2 regions of the Nostoc sp. FACHB-888 genome follow, and region 2 is predicted to be linked to the other one. Evidence: predicted binding sites of a transcription regulator. Region 2 holds the regulator's gene; the other holds the start of a gene.
What was found. Region 2 encodes NtcA, which controls nitrogen genes in cyanobacteria. Its sites were predicted from a motif close to TNTGTANNNNNNNNTACANA; they were not measured.

Region 1: the regulator NtcA is predicted to act here: its motif matches at 2,407-2,426, upstream of H6G26_RS09535 (cell division protein SepF).

Annotation. Positions count from the first base shown of each region.
Region 1 covers NZ_JACJQM010000011.1:79,481-85,581, forward strand. Annotated here, with positions in the region: gene H6G26_RS09520 (anthranilate synthase component I) at 1-745, shown strand, start outside; gene pipX (transcriptional coactivator PipX) at 1,224-1,502, shown strand; gene H6G26_RS09530 (YggS family pyridoxal phosphate-dependent enzyme) at 1,499-2,167, shown strand; gene H6G26_RS09535 (cell division protein SepF) at 2,552-3,154, shown strand; gene proC (pyrroline-5-carboxylate reductase) at 3,262-4,080, shown strand; gene H6G26_RS09545 (DEAD/DEAH box helicase) at 4,215-6,101, shown strand, end outside.
Region 2 covers NZ_JACJQM010000015.1:47,285-53,385, reverse strand. Annotated here, with positions in the region: gene hisB (imidazoleglycerol-phosphate dehydratase HisB) at 1-381, opposite strand, end outside; gene fabI (enoyl-ACP reductase FabI) at 469-1,245, opposite strand; gene ntcA (global nitrogen regulator NtcA) at 1,626-2,297, shown strand; gene H6G26_RS12040 (DUF3084 domain-containing protein) at 2,466-3,956, shown strand; gene H6G26_RS12035 (pre-16S rRNA-processing nuclease YqgF) at 4,072-4,527, shown strand; gene H6G26_RS12030 (DUF3146 family protein) at 4,575-4,841, opposite strand; gene H6G26_RS12025 (hypothetical protein) at 5,116-5,652, opposite strand; gene H6G26_RS12020 (aldo/keto reductase) at 6,039-6,101, shown strand, end outside.

The DNA of each region.
Region 1 (6,101 bases), on a different contig from region 2:
TTCTCCTTTTGCCAGCTATTGGCAAACACCTTGGGGGGAAGTGAGCAGTTGTTCGCCAGAACGGTTAGTAATGTTGCAAAATCGACAAGCCGAAACCAGACCAATCGCCGGGACGCGATCACGCGGTGTCACTCCAGAACAAGATATGCAACTGGCACAAGATTTACTCAGCAACACCAAAGAACGTGCAGAACACATCATGCTGGTGGACTTGGAACGTAACGATTTAGGGCGAGTCTGTGAATGGGGAACGGTTACAGTTGACGAATTGCTGACAATTGAGCGATATAGCCATGTGATGCATCTTGTCAGCAATATCAAAGGGACTTTAAAAGGCGAATACACCACCATTGATTTGATCCGTGCCACGTTTCCAGGTGGCACAATCACAGGTTGTCCCAAAGTCCGTTGCATGGAAATTATTGAAGAACTAGAACCCGTGCGGCGCAGCTTATTCTACGGTTCCTGCGGCTATTTAGATTGGCGTGGTCATTTAGATTTAAATATCTTAATCCGCACCCTGCTACTAGCTCCCATGTCTCAAGAAGGAGAGGCAGGGAGAGCAGGGGGAGCAGGGGAAGTAAATTCTTTCTCACCTCCCCACTCAGCGCTCAACACCGTCTGGGGGCAAGTTGGCGCGGGAATTGTTGCAGACAGCGATCCTGAGAAAGAATGGTATGAATCTCTGCACAAATCCCAGGCACAACTGGAAGCCCTGAAAATGTTAGATAATCATAGGAAGTAGGGAATAGGGAATAGGGCATTGAGCATGGTTATTCTCCTTGTCCCCTTGTCCCCCACTCCCAATTTTGTGCCATTCAGCGACAGTTGTGGCAGTATGGAAAGAAGTTGAAAAGTTCGCTGTTGCCCTTGGGAACTTCAAAGGGTGTTTTCCCTTGCCGCTTCAAACTTTCAACAAGAGGATCAGGACTGTTTTATGCCTTGTGCCGCCAAGTTGGTGAATTTGAGTTACCAAAGCACATAGCGATATCTATCGACAATCCTCTACTCTTCGAGTCTAAGCTTCGCGGGTCATATTGGACCATTTCGCCTCACTACCACTAGCTTCATCTGCCTATTAAAAACTAGATCAAGGTCTTCGTAACCGCAGTTTTGCATTTTAAGCAAATATTCTGACGAATGTTGGTATTATCGTCTGAATGTTTGGAATTCACTGCGAAAAGATATATATACTCCCACCTTGACTACACCTTGACTCTTAAATGAATCCAGAAAACGCAGAAACTTACATAAACCATCCAACTTGGGGTTTACTCTACAAAATCTGTATGGTTGATGAGAACCAGGATTTGTTCACCACACTTTATGCCCAGCGCCTGTTTTTTTTGGTAGCGAATGACGTTAAAGGTGTTAAATTCCAGTCTCTAGGACGTACTGAGGCTAGAATGATGTTGGAAAATCGCTTACGTACCCTGCGGCGCAGTGGACATTCTCAGGAGTACGATCAGCTTCAGAGTGTTTTCCAACGCACCTTCCAATGAATAGTTCGATTTCCGAACGTATTGTTACCATTCGCTCCTCACTGCCAACTTCAGTCCGATTGATTGCTGTTAGCAAGCAAGCTTCTGCCCAGGCCATTCGGTCTGCCTATGCCGCAGGAATTCGTGATTTTGGGGAGAGTCGCATCCAAGAAGCTGCCAGCAAACAAGCCGAGTTGCAAGACTTACCGGATATTACCTGGCACTTTATTGGACATTTGCAAAGCAATAAAGCCAAAAAAGCCATTGAACAATTCCATTGGATTCACTCCGTGGATAATTTGAAACTGGCACAGCGCTTAGATCAATTGGCGCAACAGCTAGGAGTAAGCCCCCAGGTTTGCCTGCAAGTGAAAATTCTCCCCGATCCCAACAAGTCTGGTTGGAGTGTGCCAGAACTGTTGGCTGATTTACCTACACTCGATCAATACAAAAATTTACAAATTCAAGGTTTGATGACAATTCCGCCTTCAGGATTAAATGATCCCGAAATTCTAAATGTGTTTAATCTCAATCGTGAACTGGCAAAAGAAATCCAGCAGCAAAACTGGTCGCACATTAAAATGCAGCACTTGTCTATGGGTATGTCAGGCGACTACGAACTGGCAGTGCAAGCAGGCGCAACGATGGTACGATTAGGAACAATTTTGTTTGGCGATCGCTCTTAGCCCATTGTTCATCAACTTTGTAGGTCAGTATTAATACAGATCAGGATTTGATGACAACAATTTTGTAACAGACTGGTGCAATTGGAAACAAAGGATATAGTATTGACAAGAGCAATCGTCAAGGAAAAATGGGGTAAAAGGAGCTTTCCTTCGGACAAACCTTAGGATATAATCTTGACTCATTATTAGGTTTAGGCGATGCACAAAACTTTTCAAGAAGTGCCAGTTCATCGCCAAAACCAGTAGTATGGGTTACAAATAGCAAGAGGCTTGCTGAAGTATCCACGGATGTAGCCTAGTTTACCTAAGTAGGCATCGCTCCTAGCTCAATTTATCCTAAGCCAAGTCAATGCTGGCTATTCGCACCAGGAGAGTACACACACAATGAACAATATATTTTCCAAACTCAGAGACTTTGTGGGTCTAAATGAGCAAGTGGAATACGAGTATTACGAAGAAGAACCAGAAACAGATAATAATTACCAAAACCTGTATCAGCAAGAAAATCCCCAACCACCTGCACCACAGGAGAGCGCAACCGCTCAAAATCGACGCTGGCGAGAACCAGTGCCTACAATGGGAGATGAGATAGCAGCAGGTTCAAAGCCAATGGGGAATGTGATTGGTATGCCAGGAGCAATTAACGGAATTTCGGAAGTTTTAGTCCTCGAACCACGCACTTTTGAAGAAATGCCCCAGGCAATTCAAGCGTTGCGAGAACGCAAGTCAGTGGTATTAAATCTGACAATCATGGACCCAGATCAAGCTCAACGAGCAGTAGATTTTGTTGCAGGTGGTACTTACGCACTAGATGGACATCAAGAACGCATCGGTGAAAGCATCTTCTTGTTTACACCAAGCTGTGTCCAAGTTAGTACTCAAGGTGGTGTTCTTCATGAAGTACCACAACCACCAGCACGTCCATCTCGTCCTACAGGTTCTCCAAATCAAAACTGGGGCAACGAAACTAACCGGATGGCACAATAAAGTTAAATTAGTTGTTAGTCCTTTGTCCTTTGTCATTTGTCCTGAGTCTTGATATATAGTGACAAATGACTAATGACAAACGACGAGTGACTAATGACTAATTAGCAATGACTATAAAATTTGGCTTAATTGGTGGTGGGGTAATGGGAGAAGCACTCTTATCCCGCCTTATAGCGCGTGGAATTTATCAATCATCAGAAGTCATAGTTAGCGAACCGCTACCTTCACGCCTAGATTTTTTAAAACAGCAATACGATGTTGCTGTAACGACAGATAATACCGAGGTTTTCACGCAAGTAAAAGAAGTTGTCTTTTTGGCAATAAAACCGCAGGTGTTTAGTGCGATCGCTCAAGAATTAGCAGATATTGATATTATTAATAAAGAACACTCACCCCTGATCATTTCCATCTTGGCGGGTGTGCCTTTAAGCCAGCTAGAAGCTGCATTTGTGCAATTGCCAGTTATTAGAGCAATGCCCAACACTCCAGCAACAGTGGGAGCGGGAGTTACAGCGATTTGTTTAGGTGCATACACCAGCCCCAAGCACCACCAAATAGCACAGCAAGTTTTTTCTGCTGTGGGAGAAGTAGTGGAAGTGTCAGAAGCGCTGATGGATGCAGTAACAGGGCTATCTGGTAGCGGCCCCGCTTACGTGGCGCTTTTGGTAGAAGCACTTGCTGATGGCGGAGTATCCGCAGGTTTACCTAGAGCAATTGCCAATCAATTAGCTTTACAAACCGTACTAGGAACAGCGAAACTGTTACATGAAACCAAAATGCACCCAGCAGAACTCAAAGATCGGGTTACCAGTCCCGGAGGTACAACCATTGCGGGGATTGCCAAGTTAGAACAGGCAGGATTTCGTTCAGCTTTAATTGAAGCAGTAAAAGCTGCCGCAGAGCGATCGCAAGAACTGGGAAAATAATAAAGAGTCCTTTGTCATTTGTCCTTTATCCTTTGTGAAAAACTAATGACTAATGACAAATGGCAAATGACTAATAACGAAGTTGACAAAAGACTCGTTAATATAATAAACAATCTGGTTGCAAATGTGATTGAGTGAATTATCCTGCGCCGTCTCCAGAACTTGACTTAGGGTCTATATTTCCCTTTGATCTGGATCAGTTTCAAAAAGAAGCGATCGCGTCCCTAAACGCCGGACGCTCCGTAGTCGTGTGTGCGCCCACAGGTTCGGGCAAAACATTGGTTGGGGAATACGCCATTTATCGCGCCCTGGCGCGAGGAAAACGTGTATTTTATACTACTCCCCTAAAGGCGTTGTCGAATCAAAAATTACGTGACTTTCGAGAAAAATTCGGGTTTGATCAAGTCGGACTGTTAACTGGAGATGCCTCCATCAACAGAGATGCACCGATTTTGGTGATGACCACAGAAATTTTCCGAAATATGCTCTATGGCACACCCATTGGGCAAATAGGCATCTCATTAGTAGACGTTGAAGCGGTAATACTTGATGAGTGCCACTATATGAACGATCGCCAGCGCGGTACAGTTTGGGAAGAATCAATCATCTATTGTCCCCGTGAAGTGCAACTGGCAGCCCTCTCAGCAACGGTTGCTAACAGTGATCAACTCACGGACTGGTTAAATCGCGTTCATGGCCCAACAGACCTGATTTACTCCGATTTTCGCCCAGTCCCCTTGGAATTTCACTTTTGCAATCCCAAAGGGTTATTTCCCCTGCTGAATGATAGCAAAACCAAAATTAACCCCCGCCTTCAGAAGAAGAAGGGGAGAGGGGGAGAAAAGGAGAGGGGAAGAAGTGGTAGACCCGAAGCTCCGGGAATAATTTATACCTTGAGCCAGTTAGAGCAACGTGATATGCTACCAGCCATTTACTTCATCTTCAGCCGCCGGGGATGTGATAAAGCAGTGGCAGAAGTAGGTGATTTATGGCTGGTAAATAATGAAGAGTCCCAGATTTTGCGGCAACAGATTGATGACTTTTTAGCCCGCAATCCTGAAGCCGGGCGTTCTGGACAAATTGCACCCCTATATCGGGGAATTGCTGCCCACCACGCCGGAATTTTGCCTGCTTGGAAAGCATTAGTAGAAGAACTGTTTCAGCAGGGACTGATTAAAGTCGTATTCGCCACTGAAACGCTGGCTGCGGGAATTAATATGCCCGCGCGGACAACAGTAATTTCCACCCTTTCTAAGCGGACTGACACCGGACATCGCCTGTTGAATGCTTCCGAATTCTTGCAAATGGCGGGACGAGCAGGCCGCCGGGGGATGGATAAACAAGGTCATGTTGTAACAGTCCAAACTCCCTTTGAAGGAGCCAAAGAAGGCGCGTATTTGGCAACATCCAAGCCAGACCCCCTTGTAAGCCAGTTTACGCCTAGTTATGGCATGGTACTCAACTTGCTGCAAACACACACCCTAGAGCAAACCAGGGAACTGATAGAACGCAGCTTTGGACAGTACATGGCCACCTTGCATTTAAGACCAGAATACGATGAGATTGCCGAACTGCAAACTCAATTAGCTCAACTTCATGAGCAAATCGCCGCAGTTGATGAAAATGAACTGGCTGTTTATGAAAAATTGCGGCAACGCCTGAAGGTGGAACGCCAGATATTAAAAACCTTGCAAGAGCAAGCACAGGATGACAGACAAGAAGAACTGGGGATGATGTTGGGCTTTGCAGTGTCAGGAACTCTGTTGAGTCTCAAGGGGAAAAACATCACAGTGTCTGTACCTGTAACCGCAGTGTTAGTGGGAAAATCGCCGGGTTCTGGTCAAGCTCCTTACTTGGTATGCTTAGGGCACGATAATCGCTGGTATGTGGCAACGACAGGGGATGTAGTCGATTTGTATGCTGAACTGCCGCGAATTGAGGTGCCACCTGATTTACTACCACCCCCAGAGATGCCCTTGAAGCCAGGACAGTCGCGCCGTGGTAACCAAGAAACATTTGCG
Region 2 (6,101 bases):
AAAGTCTAGCGTTACCTCAACCAAGGCTTCATCTAGTGGCGCACGAAAATTACCAAAGCGAACAATGCCTTTTCTGTCGCCTAGTGCTTGGTTAAAAGCTTGCCCTAAGGTAATACCTACATCTTCGTTGGTGTGGTGATCATCAATTTCCCAATCTCCCTTGGCTTGGACATCTATATCAATCAGCCCGTGGGAGGCAATTTGATGCAACATGTGATCCAAAAACGGAATACCTGTTGCTGCTGTACAAGTTCCTCTACCATCCAGATTGATGGTAACTTGCACATCAGTTTCACCAGTAGTGCGGTGAACAGTGGCAATCCGAGAGGTTTTAGTTGAATTATCGTAGTTTGAATTAACTTGGCGATTGGTTGTTTGCATCGGGAATGGGGAATGGAGCATAGGGAATGGGGCATGGAGAATTGGCAAGAATTTTACTAATACTCAATGTCCAATGCCCCAATTATCTTACATTCCCATAATTTCATATCCTGCATCTACATATAGAACTTGTCCGGTAATACCGCTAGACAAATCACTACATAAAAAAGCGGCAGTGTTGCCCACTTCTAGCTGAGTGACGGTGCGTCGTAGGGGAGCTACTTCTTCTACATGATGAATCATATCCAAAATTCCACCCACTGCTGAAGATGCCAGAGTGCGGATGGGGCCTGCGGAGATGGCATTGACGCGGATATTTTGCGGACCTAGTTCAGCAGCTAGGTAGCGCACACTAATTTCTAACCCCGCCTTGGCAACTCCCATAACGTTGTAATTAGGAATTGCCCTGACACCGCCTAAATATGTCAAGGTGACGATACTACCTCCCTCTGTCATCAAAGGTTTAGCCGCACCGCTTAACTGCACCAGCGAGTAGGTACTAATTTCTAAGGCGGTGTTGAAGCCAGAACGAGACGTTTGGCTAAAATCTCCAGTCAAATCGTCTTTGCTGGCAAAAGCAAGACAATGGATAAGGATGTCTAGCTTTCCCCACTTTTCGCGGATTGTCTCAAAGGTAGATTGAATCTGCTCATCATTTTGGACATTACAGGGAAGAAATAAGCTGGGATTGAGGGGTTCTACCAATTCCGCAACTTTTTTCTCCATTTTGCCGCGTTCATCCGGCAGGTAGGTAATACCCAGGTTTGCTCCGGCTTTATGCAGCTGTTGGGCGATGCCCCAGGCGATCGAGCGGTTATTGGCAATACCTGTAACAAGAGCATTTTTTCCAGTCAGATTCAGCATAGAAATTGTTAATGCGATCGATCATTAGGAGCATACTAGAATCTGAGGCACGTTTTGTCTTCGTTTTACACAGGATTTGCAAAAATGAATATTGATAAGGGTGTTTTCTATGACAAAAATCTTGATTTTTTATAAAGATATTCTCAAAATATCTTTATTTGTTCTTTAAAAAACCCTTTTTAATACTGCTATTGGAAGTACTTATCAACAATTAGTAGCTTAAAGGATCAACAATTATGTATCATTGTAAACAAAGAGTTATGAAGAGATTAGTTTGAGTATAGGAAAGTACAGAAAGGTTGACGGTGCTTTATTCATTTTTCGGGTGTATTCTTAGGTAATCAGTTTTTGTTTTTCCGGCATTGGGTAGGGGAAGGGAGATGATCGTGACACAAGATAAAGCCCTAGCAAATGTATTTCGTCAGATGGCGACCGGGGCGTTTCCGCCAGTTGTGGAAACGTTTGAACGCAATAAAACGATCTTTTTTCCTGGCGATCCTGCCGAACGAGTTTATTTTCTTTTGAAAGGTGCTGTTAAACTTTCCAGGGTGTACGAGGCAGGAGAGGAAATAACGGTAGCGTTGCTGCGGGAAAATAGTGTATTTGGTGTATTGTCATTGCTGACGGGAAATAAATCGGATAGGTTTTACCATGCGGTTGCATTTACTCCTGCGGAATTACTGTCAGCACCAATTGAACAAGTGGAGCAAGCACTCAAGGAAAATCCAGAATTATCAATGTTAATGCTGCGAGGTCTGTCTTCGCGCATTTTACAAACGGAGATGATGATTGAAACTCTCGCTCACCGAGATATGGGTTCTAGATTGGTGAGTTTTTTGCTAATTCTCTGTCGAGATTTTGGGGTTCCTTGTGCAGATGGGATCACAATTGATTTGAAGTTATCTCATCAAGCGATCGCAGAAGCAATTGGTTCAACTCGTGTTACCGTCACTAGGCTACTAGGGGATTTACGTGAAAAAAAGATGATTTCTATTCACAAAAAGAAGATTACTGTGCATAAACCTGTTACCTTAAGTAGGCAATTCACATAAAATCAATTGGAGAAAGGGGAATCGGCACGTGTTCTATTTTGAAAAATGACACTAATAGCTAGAGGTAAATCTAAAATTGAGTAATTTCAGCTATTGCCAATTTCCACTTCTCCCCAGACAATGGTTAAAAGTAGTAGGCTGTATCTGGAAGGATTTCGGTAGCTAAAGATGACCACCGGATACATCCTCATAGCAGCAATTTTAATTCTGGGAGGCGTAATTGCAACCGTGGGCGATCGCATCGGCACACGAGTTGGCAAAGCCCGCCTCTCACTTTTTAACCTTCGTCCGAAAAATACTGCTGTATTGGTAACTATTTTTACGGGCGGTTTGATTTCAGCATCAACATTAGGAATTTTATTCGCTGCCGACGAAGGCTTGCGAAAGGGAGTCTTTGAGTTAGAGGATATTCAAACAGACCTCAGACAGAAGCGGGAACAGCTAAAAACCGCAGAAACTCAAAAAAGTCAGGTAGAGAGTGAGCTAAACCAAGCAAGAATTGCCCAAGCAAAAGCACAACAAGACTTACAGACAATTAATAAATCTTTGCAGGCGGCGAATGCCAAACAACTGCAAACACAAGCTCAGTTGAACCGCACCATTAGTCAACAAGCCCAAACTCAAACTCAACTCCAACGCACTCAAGGTCAGCTAGGACAAGTTGTAACTCAATACCAAAAAGCCATAGCTGAATTGCAAAGCGTTTACAATCAGAGAAAAGAGCTACAGACGGCAGTTGAGCAACTGAAGACAGAACGCCAAAGACTGTATGCTGAAGCTAAAAAAGCGATTGATGAAGCCAAAACAGCAATTGAAAAACGCGATCGCGAGCTTGCTAATCGCCAAGAAGTCATAGAAGAACGCGATCGCAAAATTGCCCAACTCGATCAACTGATTCAAAAGCGTAATGTAGAAGTTGCAGCGCGAGAGCAAGTGATTGCCAAACGGGAATCACGCCTCAAAGAATTGGAAGCACAACAGCAGCAACTAGAACTTGAAGTTGCAAGGTTAGAAAAATATTATCAGTCCTACCGCGACCTGCGTTTAGGTAAGCTGGCCTTAGTTCGCGGTCAAGTTCTGGCCGCAGGTGTAGTTCGTGTTACGCAACCTACTGCTGCTCGTCAGGCAGTGGAACAACTTTTACAAGAAGCTAACCGCAACGCCAACCTCGAATTAAGTGAGCCTGGGGCAAATTCTGCAAATGCAGAGCTACTACGCTTCACCCAAGAGAGGGTTGAGAAATTGAGCCAGCAGATTGAGGATGGTCAAGAATACGTGGTGCGAATTTTCTCGGCTGGTAATTATGTCAGGGGAGAAAAGCAGATAGAGTTTTTCGCTGATACCGCTCGGAATGAATTGGTTTTTTCGCAAGGCGCGGTGCTGGCCACAACTACTGCTGATTCCAAAACCATGACATCGTATCAGTTACAGCAGCGACTGGAAATACTGATTTCTGCTTCCCAGTTTCGTGCCCGTAACGCCGGAATTATCGAAAATGTGCAAGTAGACGGGACTTTTCTGCGCTTTATCAACCAATTAAGACAGTACAATCAACCATTGGAAATCAAAGCGATCGCAGCAAACGATACTTATACAGCCGGACCATTGAGAGTAAAATTAGTGGCAATAGTCAACGGACAAATTATCTTTAGTACTTAAAAAATTATTTGCACACTGTTATTAGTAAGATTTAAACATATTGAAAAGCAGCCAAAATAGTTGCTGTGATTGCATTTATTCATTTATAATTCTTAATTTTTAATTTTAATTTATTATGACTTTCCGGGAATTTTCACCAATGCAACCAGTCATCTTGGGGTTTGATCCAGGTCGAGATAAGTGTGGTTTAGCGGTGATGGGACTGGATCGGCAATTGTATTATCATCATGTCGTACTGGCAAAAGAAGCGATCGCTACCATTGAGACACTGCGTCAAAAGTTTCCGATCTCCTTGATGGTGATGGGCGACCAAACTACAGCCAAGCAGTGGAGACAGCAGTTATATCAAGAATTGACAGAACCGTTGAGTATTATTTTAGTGGATGAGCGCTACACAACCTTAGAAGCACGCGATCGCTATTGGCAAATGTTCCCACCCAAAGGGCTAACAAAGCTATTACCACAGGGTCTGCGACAGCCACCAAGACCGATAGATGACATTGTTGCCATCCTCTTAATCGAAAGATACTTAAATCGCCTCACAGAATCAACACTCAGCAGTCAGGAGTGAGGAATTAGATCATTAACTCCTAACTCCTAACTACTAACTACTAACTTTTAAAGTTCCGCCCGAATAGTAAAAGCATAATCTCCTCCAGGCTCTAGTTGATAATCTTGTTGCTCCAAGAATCGACCAAGGGGTTCTTTGATTAAGGCGCGGCCTTGGGAAGGCTTGACGGCAAGTTCTCCCCGGCGAAAATGCCACTGAAAATGCCACTCAAACTCACCGGCACTCACTTCGCCCTCAAGGAAGCCGTGTTGCCAGGATTGGCGGGTAATTCTGACATGGGCAGTGGTTTCTGGCAGTCGTCTTTTGGCACTCACTATGCTTTATGTCAAGTGTAGAATAACAGCCGATCACGTAGGCTATTTATTTTATTTACCAAACATAGCTTAATTAAACAAACTGACAAAGTAGGTATTTATAGTTGACTAATACAGCGCTGCGGAAATAAATAACCCATTCCAAATCAGGGAAACGCTTACGCTGTATTGATTCATTTTGACTTTTGACTTCCGCCTTGCGTACTAGGTTGTGTTAATGAGCCGAATGACTTCAGCTTCAGGGAACATTGTCAGGGAATGGAAATGATTTTTGTTAAAATTTTAGGAATGAATGTATCCTAGAAACTGTATATCGGATGCTATTTTCATCAGTATATTGTGGGTTAATTGGAATTTCATTGAAAAATTTCAGCACAATAACAGCCCGATAAAGCTTAGAGTATCTAAATTGCTTTTCTTGGATATCAAAACGCAGAATATTTTCTATTGGATGTTCAATAACTTGGTTTACACGCAAACTTTTACGTTCGATAAATACCTTATCGATACTTTTATAGAAGGTACAGGTAGTTACAGGTGATGTAGCAAAAAAAGCAGCGAGCGCTATCATAACCAATAAAAATAAACTTAAGAAAAATAGATAATGCCGTTGATTTTGCTGTACTAATAGCGATGTTCGCCCAGAATTAATAAAATCGTTTATTTTAAAAGTAACTTCCTGATTCTCTTGATAGCTAACATGAGATAAAAGAGCAAAGTATCTAAAAGGAGTTACAATCACAACTTGATAGGTTTTCCCTCCTTTACCACCAGTCTTTGTAAGAATGTATGCTTCCTGGAGATCAAACATTTTAAGTTTCTCCATGCTTGCCAGCAAAGTGAACCGCCTCAATTCACAATTAATTTGGTTTGATGAGAGGCGAGCGCAAGTTATCTTAACTGAAGCAGACTCAAAAAATAAGCAGTAAATCAAAAAGCTTAAGCATAAAGTAAGAATGCACCACCCAGTAAGCCAATCTCTGAGTGGCCGATGCTTAAGCTGCAATCTGGTACGGGTTTCCTTGACAATTTTCATCAGTGCCTGTGTATAGAATACTTAACCCTTGAGTAGAGTATTCCCCTGGTAGCTCATTCACAGATCATTAAGTCTAAGTACCAGGGAGGATTTATGATGAATAGCTACAAAAGCTTTGGCTAACTGATAGATAATTGGGGCAGAAAGCTATAGCTAGAAGCATGGAAACTAAACAGCTAGGAAAAACTGGCATCTTTGTAAGTGCGATCGGTTTGGGTGGTATG